Linked DNA regions of Variovorax paradoxus. Each later gene encodes a partner of the first gene's protein in a complex. Links are inferred from orthologs where the notes say so. Each region holds a gene or a part of one and is shown in the gene's direction. Other genes may lie near its edges. The genes, in order: dnaX, GFK26_RS24920 and dnaN.

The links.
Region 2: the proteins of dnaX (region 1) and GFK26_RS24920 are in contact, whole or in part, in a cryo-EM structure (PDB 8GIZ), measured with the Escherichia coli proteins. The link is inferred for Variovorax paradoxus from one-to-one orthologs.
Region 3: the proteins of dnaX (region 1) and dnaN are in contact, whole or in part, in a cryo-EM structure (PDB 8GIZ), measured with the Escherichia coli proteins. The link is inferred for Variovorax paradoxus from one-to-one orthologs.

Annotation. Positions count from the first base shown.
Region 1 is NZ_CP045644.1:4,910,814-4,916,888, forward strand. What follows is about bases 2,112-5,074. They hold dnaX (DNA polymerase III subunit gamma/tau), read left to right. Parts: upstream 2,112-2,641; coding sequence 2,642-4,507; downstream 4,508-5,074. Other genes in these bases: GFK26_RS22635 (GNAT family N-acetyltransferase), read right to left, coding at 2,112-2,326; GFK26_RS22650 (YbaB/EbfC family nucleoid-associated protein), read left to right, coding at 4,581-4,913; recR (recombination mediator RecR), read left to right, coding at 4,921-5,074. In the rest of the region: GFK26_RS22625 (UvrD-helicase domain-containing protein), read left to right, coding at 1-650; GFK26_RS22630 (TIGR03862 family flavoprotein), read left to right, coding at 647-1,885; more of GFK26_RS22635, read right to left, coding at 1,898-2,111; more of recR, read left to right, coding at 5,075-5,511; GFK26_RS22660 (MAPEG family protein), read left to right, coding at 5,568-5,960. UniProt on the Escherichia coli protein: Part of the beta sliding clamp loading complex, which hydrolyzes ATP to load the beta clamp onto primed DNA to form the DNA replication pre-initiation complex.
Region 2 is NZ_CP045644.1:5,406,022-5,412,132, forward strand. What follows is about bases 924-3,922. They hold GFK26_RS24920 (DNA polymerase III subunit delta'), read left to right. Parts: upstream 924-1,911; coding sequence 1,912-2,934; downstream 2,935-3,922. Other genes in these bases: mltG (endolytic transglycosylase MltG), read left to right, coding at 924-1,247; tmk (dTMP kinase), read left to right, coding at 1,244-1,915; GFK26_RS24925 (PilZ domain-containing protein), read left to right, coding at 2,931-3,332; GFK26_RS24930 (TatD family hydrolase), read left to right, coding at 3,416-3,922. In the rest of the region: GFK26_RS24905 (YgfZ/GcvT domain-containing protein), read right to left, coding at 1-83; more of mltG, read left to right, coding at 222-923; more of GFK26_RS24930, read left to right, coding at 3,923-4,222; GFK26_RS24935 (ankyrin repeat domain-containing protein), read left to right, coding at 4,219-4,899; GFK26_RS24940 (hypothetical protein), read right to left, coding at 4,913-5,533; GFK26_RS24945 (DUF6502 family protein), read left to right, coding at 5,953-6,111. UniProt on the Escherichia coli protein: Part of the beta sliding clamp loading complex, which hydrolyzes ATP to load the beta clamp onto primed DNA to form the DNA replication pre-initiation complex.
Region 3 is NZ_CP045644.1:1,585,461-1,591,361, reverse strand. The notes cover bases 1-2,789. They hold dnaN (DNA polymerase III subunit beta), read left to right. Parts: upstream 1-736; coding sequence 737-1,843; downstream 1,844-2,789. Other genes in these bases: gyrB (DNA topoisomerase (ATP-hydrolyzing) subunit B), read left to right, coding at 1,978-2,789; dnaA (chromosomal replication initiator protein DnaA), read left to right, coding at 1-647. Outside these bases: more of gyrB, read left to right, coding at 2,790-4,599; GFK26_RS07140 (mobile mystery protein B), read right to left, coding at 4,674-5,264; GFK26_RS07135 (mobile mystery protein A), read right to left, coding at 5,255-5,716; GFK26_RS07130 (ABC transporter substrate-binding protein), read right to left, coding at 5,896-5,901. UniProt on the Escherichia coli protein: Confers DNA tethering and processivity to DNA polymerases and other proteins. Acts as a clamp, forming a ring around DNA (a reaction catalyzed by the clamp-loading complex) which diffuses in an ATP-independent manner freely and bidirectionally along dsDNA.

The DNA of each region.
Region 1 (6,075 bases):
CGTCGCGCGCCAACGAGGGCAGCTGGTGGACGCGGCTGGAACCGCTGTGCGAGCCGACCGAAGCCGACGAACCGCTGGTCGAGGCGTCTGCCGCCGCGGAGGCCGGCTCGGCCACCTTCGCGATGAAGCGCCTGCCCGCACCACTCGTGGCTGCAACCGGTGCAGTGCCCGAAAAGAAAAAGGCGCAAGACGCCACGGTCGACGCGCGCGCCGCCGCGTTCGGCCAGGCCATGCACCGGCTGCTCGAATGGGCGGTGCCCGGCGAGGCCTTGCCACCGGCCCATGTGCGGGCGGCCGCGCGCGAGTTCATGCTCGATCCGCAACAGGCGCGCGGCGCCGCGGCGCTGGCCCAGCGCATCCGCGCGGGCGCCGGGGCCTGGGTGTGGGACGATCGCAGCATCGACTGGCATGGCAATGAAGTCACGCTGGTCCACGAGGGCGATACCTTGCGCATCGATCGGCTGGTGCGCGAGCGCGCCACCGGCGCATGGTGGATCCTCGACTACAAATCGGCCGCGCGCCCCGAACGGGACGCGGCCCTGATCGCACAGATGCAGCGCTACCGCGCTGCCGTGCAACATGCCTACCCCGGTGCCACGGTGCGCGCCGCGTTCCTGACCGGGCAGGGCGAACTGGTGAATCTCGAATGACTGTTTCTCCTACCGTCGCCGTCATCGGCGGCGGACCTGCCGGCCTGATGGCGGCCGAAGTGCTGAGCGCGTCCGGCGCGCAGGTGCACGTGTACGACGCGATGCCCTCGGTGGGCCGCAAGTTCTTGCTGGCCGGCCGTGGTGGCCTCAACCTCACGCACTCGGAGCCCTTCGATGCGTTCCTGACGCGCTTCGGCGAGCGTCGCGCCCAGCTCGAGCCGCTGCTCGCAAAGTTCGGTCCGCCGCAGGCGCGTGAGTGGGCGGCCGGGCTGGGCATCGAGACCTTTGTCGGCACCTCGGGACGCGTGTTTCCGACCGACATGAAGGCCGCGCCTCTGCTGCGCGCCTGGCTGCATCGCTTGCGCGCCGCGGGCGTGCAGTTCCACATGCGCCATCGCTGGGTGGGTGATGGGCCATTCGATGCGAACGCACTGCGCTTTGGGACGCCGACAGGCGAAGTCACGGCCAAGGCCGATGCGGTGGTGTTGGCGCTGGGCGGCGCGAGCTGGGCGCGCCTGGGCTCCGACGGCGCGTGGGCACCGTGGCTGCAGGCACAAGGCGTGGCGGTGGCGCCGCTGCTGCCCGCCAATTGCGGCTTCGACGGTGCGGGCTGGAGCGAACATTTTTCGAGCCGCTTCGCAGGGCAGCCCTTCAAGTCGGTCGCGATCGCCTTCACCGACAGCCAGGGGCGCCACTTTGCGCGCAAGGGCGAGTTTGTCGCGACGGCCACGGGCATCGAAGGCAGCCTGGTCTATGCGGCGTCGGCGCTGCTGCGGGACGAGATCGCGGCGAACGGCAGCGCGACGCTGCTGCTCGACCTGCTGCCCGATCGCAGCGCCGAGCAGGTGCTGGCCGCGGTGAAGCATCCGCGCGGCGCGCGTTCGTTGAGCAGCCACCTCAAGAGCCGGCTCGGCATCGAAGGCATCAAGGCCGGCGTGCTGCACGAAGCGCTGAGCAAGGAAGCGATGCAGGATCCGGCGCAGCTCGCCGCCACGATCAAGGCCGTGCCGCTGAAACTCGTCGCGACGCGCCCGGTCGACGAGGCGATCAGTACGGCGGGCGGCGTGCGCTTCGACGCGCTCGATCCGGCGCTGATGGCGACGGCGCTGCCCGGCGTGTTCGCGGCAGGGGAAATGCTCGATTGGGAGGCGCCGACGGGGGGCTACCTGCTCACGGCGGCCATGGCCAGTGGGGCGGCTGCCGCGCGCGGCGCGATCGCGCGGCTGGGGCTGTAGCCGCAGGCGTACTCAGCGGACGCAGGGCCAAAAGAACACCTGCTCGGGGTCGGCCGCATCGAGGTTGTCGATGTGGCCGCTCTCCCTGAACCCGGCTTCTTTCAGCAGCGATTGCATCGCCGCGTTGGAGCGGTTCGTGGAAGTGAAAAGCTTGGGGCGTTCGCAGATCGACTGGAAGTGATCGACGAGCTTCAGGCCGAGTCGCCTGCGACGAAACTTCTCTCCGACCATCAGCATCTCGATGAAGCCGCTGTCGAAGAAGTGGTGGTGCAGCACGCCGTAGGCGGCGATGTCGCCATCCATCTCGATCACGTGGCAGAAGCGATCTTCGATCCAGCCTTTGATCTGCACGGCGCGGCGCGCATCGTGCGCGGCCACGGTGTCGAGGCGCACCAGCGCTTCGAGATCGCTGATACGGGCGGGCCGGATGTCCATGTTCATGGCGGGCTGCGCGAAATTCTGGGAGGTTGAGGTGTCCGGGGTTGGTAACCCCTGGACACAGCGCGTGAGTTCTCTGAAAAGGAACTCACGGCTTCTAAATGTTAGGTTGACGAGCCTTACCCCTGGCACTGACTACGCAGTTAGGGCTGCTTGGTTCCCCACCTGACCCGGTTGGCCACTTCACCATGCAGGGAGGCCCGTCAGGTTGCATTCTAACCGCGTGAATTTGTCCCCTTCGCCGGGGCGTGAATCATTTCGAGGGGGACGGGAAACAAGCGTGAAGTGACCCCCGCCGCGCCTTTTAGAATGCCCGCAATGTCTTATCTCGTGCTCGCTCGCAAGTTCCGTCCGAAAACCTTCGGTGAGATGGTCGGTCAGGGGCATGTGGTCCAGGCGCTGGAAAACGCGCTGACGACGCAGCGCCTGCACCACGCCTATCTGTTCACCGGCACGCGAGGCGTGGGCAAGACCACGGTGTCGCGCATCCTGGCCAAGTCGCTCAACTGCCAGGGCCCGGACGGGCAGGGCGGCATCACGGCGACGCCGTGCGGTGTGTGCCAGGCCTGCCGCGACATCGATTCGGGCCGCTTCGTCGACTACACCGAACTCGATGCGGCCTCCAACCGCGGCGTCGATGAAGTGCAGTCGCTGCTCGAACAAGCCGTCTACAAGCCGGTGCAGGGGCGCTTCAAGGTCTTCATGATCGACGAAGTGCACATGCTCACGAACACCGCGTTCAACGCGATGCTCAAGACGCTCGAGGAGCCGCCCGAGTACCTCAAGTTCGTGCTGGCCACGACCGATCCGCAGAAGGTGCCGGTGACGGTGCTGTCGCGCTGCCTGCAGTTCAACCTGCGGCCAATGGCGCCCGAGACGATCCTCGAACACCTGACAGGCGTGCTGCAGACCGAGCAGGTGCCGGCCGAGCCGCAGGCGCTGCGTCTGCTGGCGCGCGCCGCACGCGGTTCGATGCGCGACGCGCTCTCGCTCACCGACCAGGCCATCGCGTTCGGCAACGGCGAACTGCTCGAAACCGGCGTGCGCCAGATGCTCGGCAGCGTCGATCGCGGCCATGTGTTCCGCCTCATCGAGGCGCTCGCACAAGGCGACGGCAAGACCGTGGTCGACACTTCCGAGGCGCTGCGCCGCGACGGCATGTCCGCCGCGTCCACGCTTGAAGAAATGACGTCGGTGCTGCAGGCCATGGCGGTGCTGCAGGCCGTGCCCTCGCGCGCCGAATCGGCCGACGCGGCCACCGATCCTGACGCGGCCGACACGGCCCGCCTGGCGTCGCTGATGCCCGCCGACGAGACCCAGCTGCTCTACAGCCTGTGCCTGCACGGGCGCGGCGAGTTGGGTTTGGCGCCCGACGAGTACGCGGCACTGACCATGGTGCTGTTGCGGCTGCTGGCCTTCAAGCCCTCCCACACGGCCGCTTCGACGGCCTCCACGGAAAAAAAAACTCTGAATGACGCCGGCAGCGCTGCGCCGCGGGCTCCCGCGCGCGAAGCCGCCCCGGTTTCCCGGCCTTCGGTGCCCGATTCGGCACCCGCTGCCGCGCCTTCCACGCCCGCCTTTTCGCAGCAACCGCCCGCGCAGTCGATGCCGGCTGGCCAGCGGCTGACGGTGGTCGATGCCCCGCAGCGCCAGCCCATGCCCCGGCCTGCCGCGCAGGAGGCGTCGGACGCGCCCGCAGCCCATGTGGTCGGCGTGCCGATCCGCGTGCAGCCGCCGCCCGGCCAGCGCGACGTGCCGCGCGAAGAAGAACAGCGCAGCACCTACACCCCGATCCCGCCGAGCGAAGAGGGCGATTTCTGGCACGCCACGGTCATGCAGCTCATTGCTGCCGAAAGCGTGGCGGCGCTGGCGCGCGAGCTCGCGCTGCAGTCGCAGCTGGTGGCGCGCGACACCGACCAGTGGATGCTGCGCATCGAGCGCGAAACCCTCAACCAGCCGTCCAGCCGCGAGAAGCTCACGGCGGCGCTGCAGGGCCTCGGCCACAATGTGAGGCTGGCCATCGAGATCGGCGGCGTGGTCGACAGCCCGGCGCGCCGCAACAAGCAGGCCGCCGACGAGCGCCAGCGGGTGGCCGAGGAAGCCATTCGCAGCGACCCCGAGGTGCAGATGCTGATGCGCGACTTCGATGCGAAGATCGTGCCCGGATCGCTGAAGCCCCTCTGAAGCCGGCGCCGCCCTCGCCGCATTTTTCGACCGTATTCTTTCCATCACCAACCCATCACAGACAGGACCAACGATGTTCAACAAAGGACAACTGGCCGGCCTCATGAAGCAGGCGCAGGCAATGCAGGACAACCTCAAGAAGGCCCAGGAAGAACTGGCGCACATCGAGGTCGAAGGCGAGTCGGGCGCCGGTCTTGTCAAGGTCGTCATGACCTGCAAGCACGACGTCAAGCGCATCACCATCGACCCCAGCCTGCTGGCCGACGACAAGGACATGCTCGAAGACCTCGTGGCTGCCGCCTTCAATGCCGCCGTGCGCAAGGCCGAGGAAACCAGCGAGCAGAAGATGGGCAAGCTCACGGCCGGCATGCCCGGTCTGCCCCCTGGCATGAAGCTCCCGTTCTAAGCGAGGCATGGCAGACGCCAGTTCGCTCGATGCGCTGGTCGATGCGCTGCGCCGGCTGCCCGGTGTCGGCGTCAAGTCGGCCTCGCGCATGGCGTTCCACCTGCTGCAGCACGACCGCGAGGGCGCGCAGCTGCTCGCACGCGCGTTGCAGCAGGCGGCAGGCCAGGTGCGGCATTGCGAGCTGTGCAACACCTTCACCGAAGCGCCGATCTGCCATGTCTGCATGGACTCGCGGCGCGACGGCTCCAAGCTGTGCGTGGTCGAGACACCGGCCGACCAGGCGGCGCTCGAACGCACGGGCGCCTTTCGCGGCTACTACTTCGTGCTCATGGGCAAGCTCAGTCCGCTCGATGGCATCGGGCCGAAGGACATCGGCCTGCAGAAGCTGTTCGACCGCGCGCGCGACGGCACGGTGAGCGAGGTCATCCTCGCGACCAACTTCACGGCCGAAGGCGAGGCCACCGCGCACGTGATCGGCGAAGCGCTCAAGCAGCACGGGCTCACCGTGACGCGCCTCGCGCGCGGCGTGCCGGCCGGCAGCGAGCTCGAGTACGTCGACCTCGGCACCATTGCGCACGCACTGGTCGATCGCCGCTGACACTCGGCCTGTTCAAGGCCGCGTCCGTTCTTCCTTTGGTTGTTGTTGTCGTCACCATGACCCTCTCCTTGCTCACCGTCGCCTACTGGTGCGTGTTCGTCGCCTGCGGCCTGCCGTACCTCGCGGCATGGATCGCGAAGGCCGGCAACTTCGGTCCGCGCGACAACCTGCAGCCGCGCGACTGGGCGGCCAAGCAAAGCGGCTGGCGCGCACGTGCCAACAGCGCGCAGGCCAACAGCTTCGAAGGCCTGCCGTTCTTCATCGGCGCGGTGCTCATTGCGCACCAGCTCGGCGTGGCGCAGGCGCGGCTTGACATGCTCGCGGTGGCCTACGTGGTGCTGCGCGTGATCTACCTCGGCCTGTACATCCGCGGTGCGGCGAGTGCGCGCAGCGCAGTCTGGGCACTCGCGTTTCTGGTCAATATCGCGATACTTTTTCTGGCCCGATAACGCCTTGGCGAAGGCTTCTCCAGGAGGCCTTCATGCTTACGTGAAAACCCGCACGGGATGACCCCGATGCAGGCGGGCGGCGCGCACGCCTAAGCTCGATTCACCTTACAAAGAA
Region 2 (6,111 bases), 490 kb from region 1 along the record:
AAGCTGGCGGCATCGGGGCCTTCGGCGCGAATCACGCCGAGGTGGGGCAGGGTGCTCACCCCGTTGAGAACGACTGTGGTCATCGCTGAATTATCATGGCCGTGCCTGTTCCTTCGGGGCGGCAGGGATTCCCCGTCGCAGCGATGGGGCCGGTCTTTCCCGCGGGTCTGTGTGCGTTCTCTTTCAGGCCTTTTTCTTTCTCCGTCCTTTTCCTCGGATTCGTGCGCAGCTTCTTCCTCACGCTCTTCCTGCTCGTGGCCCTGGCCGTTCTGGCGCTCGGCGGCGCCGGTCTCTGGTGGGTGCACCAGCCGCTCAAGTTGCCGACGCCCAGCGTCGACCTGTCCGTGGAGCCCGGCACCACGCCGCGCGGCATCGCCCAGGCCGTGGCCGACGCGGGTGCCGACGTGCAGCCCCAACTGCTGTACTGGTGGTTCCGTATCTCGGGGCAAGACCGCCAGATGCGCGCCGGCAGTTACGAACTGGAACGCGGCGTCACGCCCAAGCTGCTGCTCAACATCCTGGTGCGCGGCGAAGAAGCCACGCGCAGCGTGGTGCTGGTCGAAGGCTGGAACATCCGCCAGGTGCGCGCCGCGCTCGCCAAGGCCGAGCAGCTCAAGCCCGAAAGCGTGGGCATGACCGAAGACGCATTGATGGCCGCGCTGGGCAAGCCGGGCGTGCACCCCGAAGGCCGCTTCTTCCCGGACACCTACACCTACTCGAAGGGCTCGACCGACATCGCGCTGCTGCAGCGCGCCATGCGGGCCATGGACAAGAAGCTCGAAGCCGCCTGGGCGGCCCGCGCAGCCGATCTGCCGCTTAAATCGGCCGATGAAGCGCTGATTCTGGCCAGCATTGTCGAAAAGGAGACAGGCAAGGCCAACGACCGCTCAGAGATTGCCGCTGTCTTCACGAATCGGCTGCGCGTCGGCATGCCGCTGCAGACCGACCCGACCGTGATCTACGGCATGGGCGCCACCTTCGACGGCAACCTGCGCAAGCGCGACCTGCAGACCGACACGCCCTGGAACACCTACACCCGCGGCGGCCTGCCGCCCACGCCGATCGCCATGCCCGGCAAGGCTGCGCTGCTGGCGGCGGTTCAGCCGGCGCAGAGCAAGTCGCTGTACTTCGTGTCGCGCGGCGATGGCACGAGCCAGTTCAGCAGCTCGCTCGACGACCACAACCGCGCGGTCAACCGCTACCAGCGTGGCGGTGGCAGCAGCTCCCAACCCAAGGCGACCCAATGAGTGACTCAGGCCTGTTTCTGACGCTGGAAGGCATCGACGGCGCGGGCAAGTCCAGCCACCTCGACGCGCTGGAAGCCCGCTTCCAGGCGCAGGGCCGCACGGTGGTGCGCACGCGCGAACCCGGCGGCACGCCGCTGGCCGAAACGCTGCGCGGGCTGGTGCTCGAACAGCCGATGAACCCGCTGACCGAATCGCTGCTGGTGTTCGCGGCACGCTGCGACCACATCGCGCAGGTCATCGAACCGGCGCTGGCGCGCGGCGAGGTCGTGCTGTGCGATCGCTTCACCGACGCCACCTTCGCCTACCAGGGCGCGGGACGCGGCTTCGACACCGCCGTGCTCTCGACGCTCGAGCAGTGGGTGCAGGCGGGCCGGGCCGGTGTGCCGGCGTCGCAACTGCTGCAGCCGCAACTGACCGTGTGGTTCGACCTCGCCCCCGAAATCGCCGCCCAGCGCCTGGCCGGCGCGCGCGTGCCCGACAAGTTCGAGGCCCAGCCGGTCGAGTTCTTCCGCCGCGTGGCGCAGGGCTATGCGGCCCGCGCCGCCGCCGATGCGTCGCGCTTCGTGCGCATCGACGCCAGCCAGGCCCGCGACCAGGTCTGGCAGCAGATCGACACGGCGCTGGTGGCGCGCGGCGTGCTGTCGCCGGTGCAGGGAGCCGCCCGATGAGCGAGCCGGTGAACACATTGACGCCCTGGCTGCGCCAGCCGCTCGCCGAACTGCTGCGCCAGCGCGGCCATGCCTGGCTGCTGCAAGGCCCGTCGGGCATCGGCCAGTACGAACTCGCGCTGGCGCTCGCCGCCGCCTGGCTGTGCGAGCGGCCGGTGGAGGAGGGCGGTGCCGCCTGCGGCCACTGCCCCAGCTGCCACGCCATCGAGGTTCGCACCCACGCCGATTTGTGCGTGCTGATGCCCGAAGTCGCCATGGGCGAACTCGGTTGGCCGCTCGACGAAAAAGCCCAGTCCGACATCGACGACAAGAAGCGCAAGGCCAGCCGCGAGATCCGCGTCGAAGCGATGCGCGACGCGGTCGGCTTTGCGCAGCGCACGAGCGCGCGCGGCCGCGGCAAGGTCGTGCTGGTGTATCCGGCCGAGCGCATGAACACCATCACTGCCAATGCGCTGCTCAAGACGCTCGAGGAGCCCGTCGGCGATGTGCGCTTCGTGCTAGCCAGCGAGGCCGCGTGGCAGCTGTTGCCGACCATCCGCAGCCGCTGCCTGGGCTTCACGCTGCCGTGGCCCGAAACCGCCGAGGCCGAAGCCTGGCTGGTGGCACAAGACGTGCCGCCCGCCGATGCCGCGCAGTTGCTGCGTGCCGCGGGCGGACGGCCCAGCGATGCGCTGCGGCTGGCACGCTCGGGCCAGTCGCCCAAGGCGTGGTCGCTGCTGCCCAAGGCCGTGTCGCGCGGCGACGTGGGCGCGCTGGCCGACCAGGCGCCGGCCCAGGCCGTCGTCGCGCTGCAGAAGCTCTGCCACGACCTCATGGCCGTGGGCCACGGCGCCGAACCCCGTTTCTTCGACGCGGCCGACCTGCCGCCGGTGCCGCACAAGCTGGCGCTGGCGCGCTGGTCGAAATCGCTCGCCAGCGCCGCGCGAACCGCCGAACATCCGTTCAACGCCGGCCTCATGCTCGAAGCGCTTGTGAGCGAAGCGCGAAGCACCCTAAACTCTGCCGCTCGCCGCCCATGAACCCACCTGCCGCGCCTGTTCCAGCCTCTGCCGCCGCTGCCGCGTTGTCTGCCACGCCGGCCCGGCCGAGCGTCATCCAGCTCGCCATCAAGGAAAAGGGCGCGCTCTACGCGGCCTACATCCCGCTGTTTGCCGAAGGCGGCATCTTCATTCCGACCACGCGCGAGTACCGGCTCGGCGACGACGTCTACGTGCTGCTCACGCTGCCCGAAGACCCGCAGCGCTACCCGGTCGCCGGCAAGGTCGCCTGGATCACGCCGGCCCGTGCCGCCGGCAACCGGGCGCCGGGCGTCGGCGTGCGCTTTCCGTCAGACGAGAAGTCGCGCCAGCTGAAGGCGCGCATCGAAGCCGCGCTCGGTGGCTCCATGGCCTCCGACCGCGCGACCCAGACCATCTGAGTTCTTTCTCCGCCGCGCCTCGTGGCGCGGAACTCCGGACACGGCGCGATCTCCCACAGGCGCGCCGCACTTCACCCTTTCCGATGTTCACCGACTCCCACTGCCACCTGACCTTTCCCGAGTTCGCGGACCAGATGCCGCAGATTCGCGCTGCCATGGCCGCCGCCAAGGTCGACCGGGCGCTGTGCATCTGCACCAAGCTCGAAGAGTTCGACGACGTGCAGGCCCTGGCCGCCCGCTACGACAACTTCTGGGCCAGCGTGGGCGTGCACCCCGACAACGAGGACATCGCCGAACCCACCGTGGAAGACCTGGTGCGCCTGTCGGCCCGGCCGCGTGTCGTGGCCATCGGCGAAACCGGCCTCGACTACTACCAGATGGAAGAACGCAAGGGCGGCCGCAGCATCGCCGACATGGAATGGCAGCGCGACCGCTTCCGCGTGCACATCCGCGCCGCACAGCAAACGCGCAAGCCGCTCATCATCCACACCCGCGACGCATCGGCCGACACGCTGGCGATCCTCAAGGAGGAGGGCGAAGACGGCGCGGGCAGGGCGGCCGGCGGCGTGTTCCATTGCTTCACCGAAACCGCCGAGGTGGCACGCGCCGCACTCGACCTGGGTTTCTACATTTCCTTTTCGGGCATCCTGACCTTCAAGAAGGCCCAGGACCTGCGCGACGTGGCGGCTTTCGTGCCGCTGGACCGCATGCTGATCGAGACGGACAGCCCGTACCTCGCGCCCGTGCCGTACCGCGGCAAGACCAACAATCCGTCGTATGTGCCCTTCGTGGCGCAACAGATCGCCGAACTGCGACACGTGCCCGTAGAGGACATCGCCAAGGCGACAAGCGACAACTTCGAAGCTTTGTTCAGGGAAGTCAAATTATGAAAAACTACTTTAAGAAGTCGATATATCTTGTTGTCATGGCTGCATCTTTTGCAGCGCATGCCGGGTCGTTTGAAGACTTTTTCCGGGCCGTGCGCGGCGACAACGCCAGTGGTGTCCGCACCCTGCTGAACCGCGGTTTCGACCCGAATACACGCGACGAGAACGGCCAGACCGGTTTGATGCTCGCGCTGCGCGAGCCGTCGCCGAAGGTCGTCCAGGTGTTGATGGAATCGCCGCAGCTCAACGTCGACCTGGCCAACGCCAAGGACGAAACGCCGCTGATGCTGGCGTCGATCAAGGGCCAGCAAGACCTGGTCGTGCAACTGCTCAAGCGCGACGCCGCCGTCAACAAGACCGGCTGGGCGCCGCTGCATTACGCGGCCAGCAGCGGGCAACTGTCGATCATGAAACTGCTGCTCGAGAACCACGCCTTCATCGACGCCCAGTCGCCCAACGGCACCACGCCGCTGATGATGGCCGCGATGTACGGATCGAACGACGCCGTGAAGCTGCTGCTGGCCGAAGGCGCGGACACGGCGATGAAGAACCAGCTCGGCATGACGGCGGTCGACTTTGCGGTGAAAGCGAATCGGACGGAGTCGGCGGAGCTGATCAAGGCGGCTGGGGATGCGAAGGCGAATGCGGTGAAGGCGGTGCCGAAGGACGGGAAGTGGTGAGTGCCTGCGGGCCTCAACAATCCTGACGAAAAAGAGGCTGCACACGGTCGCCCAGGTAGCCGGACAACCACGTGGAGTGTTCCTCAAGGCTCACTACCGGGATACGGTGTCCCAGCCACAAGGACTTCTCATCGCGTCCTGGCTGGCGCGTGACCACACTCAGATGGCCCACGGTGGCGTTGGCGGTGAGCGTGGTGGGAGTCACTGAGCGGATGGACTCAAACGGGACCACGGTGGTGCGCGGCTTTCGCAGCGGCGCCATCTCGACGTAACTCAGCTGCTCGGTTTTCCCATCGAATCGGAAGGCAACGATTGTTTTTCTCGAGGCCAAGACCAGAACGATGAGCCCCGCGAGGCCACTCGTTCCGAACAGTGGAAACCAGATCATCGGGTCCGCAAACACGCCGGATGAAAAAGTGTTCACGCCTTTCGCGAGTGAGGCGACGCTCGCCAGACCCAGCCCGAAAAGATAGACGGGGGTGACGATGAAAAGCGCTGCCAGGGAGACGGCAACCGCCATCAACAGGGAAAAACGCGCGGTCGATTCTTCTGCGTCTGATTGCCAGGAAAAACAGGGGCTGATCTCTTTGCTGCTTCTGCGAGATGCCCGTCGATCGGCGGACGTCCGTTTCATCGGCTGAGCAGCCCATCTGGCATGACCATCGATGACTCGCGTCGCTCGGTAAGGGCGTTTGATGCCGACGGAGATTCTTCGACAGGTTGAAAGGCTGACAGGCTCATGGATCTGACTGGAGGCTTTGGGCTTTCTCGAACTGTACGTCAGCCTGCATTTAATGGACACAATGTGCATTATGTAAAATCACATAATCCAAGGCCAAGGTTCAAATCCACAAAGGTGGGATTCAAGAAGCTGACGGCCGCACGCCGCAAACCTGATCAGGCCGCTCTCACGGGACTGCATCCGTACTACCAGCCGGACGCCGTAGTCCAAAGCGTTCACTTCAACGGGGTTACGCAGGACAATGTCACGTTGATGGCGTAGCGGCGACGCCTCCAAGTCCCGCTTGAATCGCACGTTCAGGAAGCGGCTTCATGGAACAACGGCTGGACTGGGCCCTTGCGGCCTGCTCACGCATCCTGCGACCCGTGGTCAGGCTCGCCCTCGCGATGGGGGTCAAGCATCCCCACCTGGAGGAGTTGTTGCGCGACCTGCTGATCGAGGAAGCCCAGCGCTCGTGGCGGACCCAGGGC
Region 3 (5,901 bases), 3.3 Mb from region 1 along the record:
CGTTCGAGGCCCTGCTCGCCAAGAAGTCGCACATCGTGATGACCAGCGACACCTATCCCAAGGGTCTGGCCGACATCCACGAGCGGCTGGTGTCGCGCTTCGATTCGGGTCTCACGGTGGCGATCGAGCCGCCCGAGCTCGAGATGCGCGTGGCCATTCTGATCAACAAGGCCCGCGTCGAGGGCGCCGAAATGCCTGAAGAAGTCGCCTTCTTCGTGGCCAAGAACGTGCGCTCCAACGTGCGCGAGCTCGAAGGCGCCCTGCGCAAGATCCTGGCGTACTCGCGCTTCAACCAGAAGGAGATCTCGATCGCCCTGGCGCGCGAGGCGCTGCGCGACCTGCTGTCGATCCAGAATCGGCAGATCTCGGTTGAAAATATCCAGAAGACGGTGGCCGACTACTACAAGATCAAGGTCGCCGACATGTACAGCAAGAAACGCCCGGCCAGCATTGCGCGGCCGCGGCAGATCGCGATGTACCTGGCCAAGGAGCTCACGCAGAAGAGCCTGCCGGAAATCGGCGAACTGTTCGGCGGTCGCGACCACACGACGGTGCTCCACGCGGTGCGCAAGATTTCGGGCGAGCGCCAGCAGCTCACCGAACTCAACCAGCAGCTCCACGTCCTCGAACAGACCCTCAAAGGCTGAAGCCGAATGTCATCAAGAACGCCCCTCGCGACAGCGGAGAATGGCGTCCTGAAAGCTGATTCAAAGAGATAAGAGAAGAGGAAGAAGACATGATCGTTTTGAAGGCAACCCAAGACAAAGTTCTTGCCGCCCTGCAGTCGGTGGCTGGCATCGTGGAACGGCGTCATACCCTGCCGATCCTGGCCAATGTGCTGATCCGCAAGACCGGCGGCCAGCTGCAGCTGACCACCAGCGACCTCGAGATCCAGATCCGCACCACCGCCGAGCTCGGTGGCGACGAGGGCAACTTCACGACCACCATCGGCGCGCGCAAGCTGATCGACATCCTGCGCACCATGCCGGCCGACCAGACCGTGAGCCTCGAATCGAGCGCCAGCAAGCTCGTGCTCAAGGGTGGCAAGAGCCGCTTCACGCTGCAATCGCTGCCCGCCGAAGACTTCCCGCTGGTGCAGGAAGCCGCCAATTTCGGCCCCGTGTTCAGCGTGCCGCAAAAGACGCTCAAAGACCTGCTCTCGCAGGTCTCGTTCGCGATGGCCGTGCACGACATCCGCTACTACCTCAACGGCATCCTGTTCGTGGCCGAAGGCAAGCAGCTGAGCCTGGTCGCCACCGACGGCCACCGCCTGGCGTTCTCGTCGGCGCTGCTCGACGTCGAGGTGCCCCGGCAAGAAGTGATCCTGCCGCGCAAGACCGTGCTCGAAATGCAGCGCCTGCTGTCCGACGCCGAAGGCGCCATCGAGATGCAGTTCGCGAACAACCAGGCCAAGTTCAGCTTCGGCGGCATGGAGTTCGTCACCAAGCTGGTCGAGGGCAAGTTCCCCGACTACAACCGCGTGATTCCCAAGAACCACAAGAACACCGTCACGCTCGGCCGCGCGCCGCTCCTGGCCAGCCTGCAGCGCACCGCCATCCTGACCAGCGAGAAGTTCAAGGGCGTGCGCCTGAACATCGAGCCGGGCACGCTGCGCATTGCGTCGAACAACGCCGAGCAGGAAGAAGCCCAGGACGAGCTCGACATCGACTACGGCGGCGACAGCATCGAAATCGGCTTCAACGTGACCTACCTGATCGACGCGCTGTCGAACATGGACCAGGACATGGTCAAGCTGGACCTGGCCGACTCCAACAGCTCGGCCTTGTTAACCATCCCCGAGAACGCATCTTTCAAGTACGTCGTGATGCCGATGCGCATCTAGACCCCCCAAGACACAGCGCCTTGCGCACACGACCCGCGGCCCTCCGCGGGTTTGCGCTTTCAAGAGGCGGCGAATTGAGCTTTTGAGAGCCCGACAAATCACGTGAATGCCGTGAGAGACAGAGGAATATCCGAATGAGTGCTGAAGAAAACAAGCCCGACGTGCCGCACACCGAGCCGGTCTACACCCCCGAAATCCAGATCGTGGCGCCCGAAGGCGTTGTCGCCGACTCCAGCTACGGCGAAGGCGCGATCACGATCCTCGAAGGCCTCGAAGCCGTGCGCAAGCGTCCGGGCATGTACATCGGCGACACCTCCGACGGCACGGGCCTTCACCATTTGGTGTTCGAAGTGGTCGACAACTCCATCGACGAAGCGCTCGCAGGCCATTGCGACGACATCGTCGTGACCATCCACTCCGACAACTCGATCTCCGTCACCGACAACGGCCGCGGCATCCCGACCGGCGTGAAGATGGACGACAAGCACGAGCCCAAGCGCTCGGCCGCTGAAATTGCGCTCACCGAACTGCACGCCGGCGGCAAGTTCAACCAGAACAGCTACAAGGTCTCGGGCGGCCTGCACGGCGTGGGCGTCTCGTGCGTGAACGCGCTGAGCGTGAAGCTGCGCCTCATCGTGCGCCGCGAAGGCAAGATCCACGAGCTCGAATTCAGCCGCGGCTTCGTGCAGAACCGCCTGCTCGACACCGTGAACGGCTTCGAGGTCTCGCCCATGAAGGTCATCGGCGACACCGACAAGCGCGGCACCGAAGTGCACTTTCTGCCCGACACGGAGATCTTCAAGGAAAACAACGATTTCCACTACGAGATCCTGAGCAAGCGCCTGCGCGAGCTGAGCTTCCTGAACAACGGCGTGCGCATCCGCCTGCTCGACGAGCGCACCGGCAAGGAAGACGACTTCTCCGGCGCCGGCGGGGTGCGCGGCTTCGTGGAGTTCATCAACAAGGGCAAGACCGTCCTGCACCCGAACTCGTTCTACGCAGCGGGCGAGAAGCCGGCCGACACCTACGGCGGCATCCCCGGCACGCACATCGGCGTCGAAGTGGCGATGCAGTGGAACAGCGGCTACAACGAGCAGGTGCTGTGTTTCACCAACAACATCCCGCAGCGTGACGGCGGCACCCACCTCACGGGCCTGCGCGCCGCGATGACCCGCGTCATCAACAAGTACATCGAAGAGAACGAGTTCGCCAAGAAGGCGAAGGTCGAGGTCACCGGCGACGACATGCGCGAAGGCCTGTGCTGCGTGCTGAGCGTGAAGGTGCCCGAGCCCAAGTTCTCCAGCCAGACCAAGGACAAGCTGGTGTCCAGCGAAGTGCGCGCGCCGGTGGAAGACATCGTCGGCCGCCTGCTCACCGACTACCTGCAGGAGCGTCCGAACGACGCCAAGATCATCTGCGGCAAGATCGTCGAGGCCGCCCGCGCCCGCGAAGCGGCCCGCAAGGCCCGCGAAATGACGCGCCGCAAGGGCGTGCTCGACGGCATGGGCCTGCCCGGCAAGCTGGCCGACTGCCAGGAAAAGGACCCCGCCCTGTGCGAGGTCTACCTGGTGGAGGGTGACTCCGCCGGCGGCTCCGCCAAGCAGGGCCGCGACCGGAAGTTCCAGGCCATCCTGCCGCTGCGCGGCAAGATCCTGAACGTCGAAAAAGCGCGCTACGAGAAGCTGCTCACCAGCAACGAAATTCTCACGATGATCACCGCGCTCGGCACCGGCATCGGCCGCGCCGGCGCAACCACGGCGGGCGGCGGCGCGGACGACTTCAACGTCGCCAAGCTGCGCTACCACCGCATCATCATCATGACCGACGCCGACGTGGACGGCGCGCACATCCGCACGCTGCTGCTCACGTTCTTCTACCGGCAGATGCCTGAGCTGGTCGAGCGCGGCCACATCTACATCGCGCAGCCGCCGCTGTACAAGGTCAAGGTCGGCAAGGAAGAGCAGTACCTGAAGGACGGCCCCGCGCTCGACGCCTTCCTGCTCAAGGTGGCGCTGAAAGACGCGAGCATCGAGACCGGCGGCGCCGCCTCGACCACGCTGTCGGGCGACACGCTGGCCGAGCTGGCGCGCAAGCACCAGGTGGCCGAGGCCGTGATTGCGCGCCTGCGCAACTTCATGGACGCCGAAGCGCTGCGCGCCATCGCCGACGGCGTGGCGCTCGACCTCGACACGCCGCCCGCCGCCGAGGCCTCGGCCGTGGCACTGCAAGCCAAGCTGCGCGAGCTCAACACGACCGGTGTGCCGGCCGAGGTAAGCAGCGAGTTCGACGCCCGCACCGACAAGCCGCTGCTGCGCATCAGCCGCCGCCACCACGGCAACATCAAGTCCAGCGTGATCACGCAGGACTTCGTGCACGGCGCCGACTACGCGGCACTGGCCGAAGCCGCCAACACCTTCCGCGGCCTGTTGAGCACCGAAGGCGCGCTGGTCAAGCGCGGCGAAGGCGAGCGTGGCAAGGAAGAAAAGGTCGACGACTTCCGCCAGGCCATGAAGTGGCTGATCGGCGAAGCCGAACGCGCCACCTCGCGCCAGCGCTACAAGGGTCTGGGCGAGATGAACCCCGAGCAGCTGTGGGAAACCACCATGGACCCGACCGTGCGCCGCCTGCTGCGCGTGCAGATCGACGACGCGATCGAAGCCGACCGCGTGTTCACGATGCTGATGGGCGACGAGGTGGAACCGCGCCGCGAGTTCATCGAGCAGAACGCGCTGCGCGCGTCGAACATCGACGTCTGACCGGGGAGGTCTTCCTCCCCGAGCCACAGCAGGGCGCTGGCGTTGCCGGCCCCTTCGTTCGTTTTCGGGTGAGCTCAGGTGCGAGCAAACGCGAGCAGCAGCTGGTAGTCGCCTTGGTCCGCGGCACGCAGGGCGGCCAGGTACCGCACCCGCGCGTCGTCGGCGGCGACCAGATTGCCGCCGTTTCCCCAGGAGAACGCAGGCTGGCCAAGGCTGCGTAGAAGCGCGTCGGCCATCATGCGAGAGTGCCGCCCGTTGCCGTTGGGGAACGGGTGAATCCAGACCAGGTCGCGGTGAAAGCGCGCTGCGATTTCGTCGGGGGGAAATGTGGCGTTGTCGACCCACCAGCGCGTGTTTCCGAACAGCTGCGCAAGCTTGACGCCCACCTGTGTCCAGTCGCAGCCGATGTTCTTGTCCGACTTGCGAAACGTGCCCGCCCACGCCCAGGTTTTGCCGAACATCTGTTCATGCAACGCCCGGCAGAACTCCTCGCTGAGGACGTCTGGTGACCGCAAGCGCTTCAGCCAACGCACGGCGCGCAGGATGTTCTCCTGCTCCCAGTCGTTCAGGTCGCTCTGGGTGGCCAGGTGTTCCGGAAGAAGTCCGGCCTTCTCGTCAGGGTCCAGGGGTGTCTGGCCATCCTGCGCTTCAAGGTCTATCGCCATAGCTCTGACCATCGGCCGCGCATCAGTTCCTCGGTCCTGCGTTCCACCTGCTTGCGAAGTCGCTCCGAGGCTGGCCGTTGGTCTTCGAGGCTCATCGTGTGGGCCACCCCGCCGACCTCTTCGATGGCGATGGCTCGGGCGCGTTCCTTGATCATTTCCGTGAGGGGGCGGCGCGGCACCAGGGCGTAGACGAGCTCACAGTCAAGTCCGTCGGCGAGCTTGCGCAACTGGCCAAGCGTGATTCGGTCGTCCGCTTCCGACCGCTCGGATTTGTGCAATGTCGGCCCTGAAATGCCCAAGCGCTGGGCTTGCTGGCGCTCCGTGCGCCCCAGCGTTTCTCGAATCAGCTTCAGCCATCCGCGCGACGGCCGGGGCCGTTTCACCATCTCGGCATAGGCGGACACGGTGGCTTGCAGTTGCTCAAGTCGAAGCTGGTTCAGTTCAGAGGACATTTTGCTAGCTCATAGGCTTACATCTAGTGGTTGGATGATAGCCTTTGACGCAGCAAAATCAAAACACTTGCTTCCCTATAGGGAAGCACATGAAGAATACTTGCTGCGCTTTGAGGCAGCACTCCAACGTAACCCGCGCCCACATCTGCTCAGCCGAGGGCGTCCTGCCAACGCCCCATTCACTG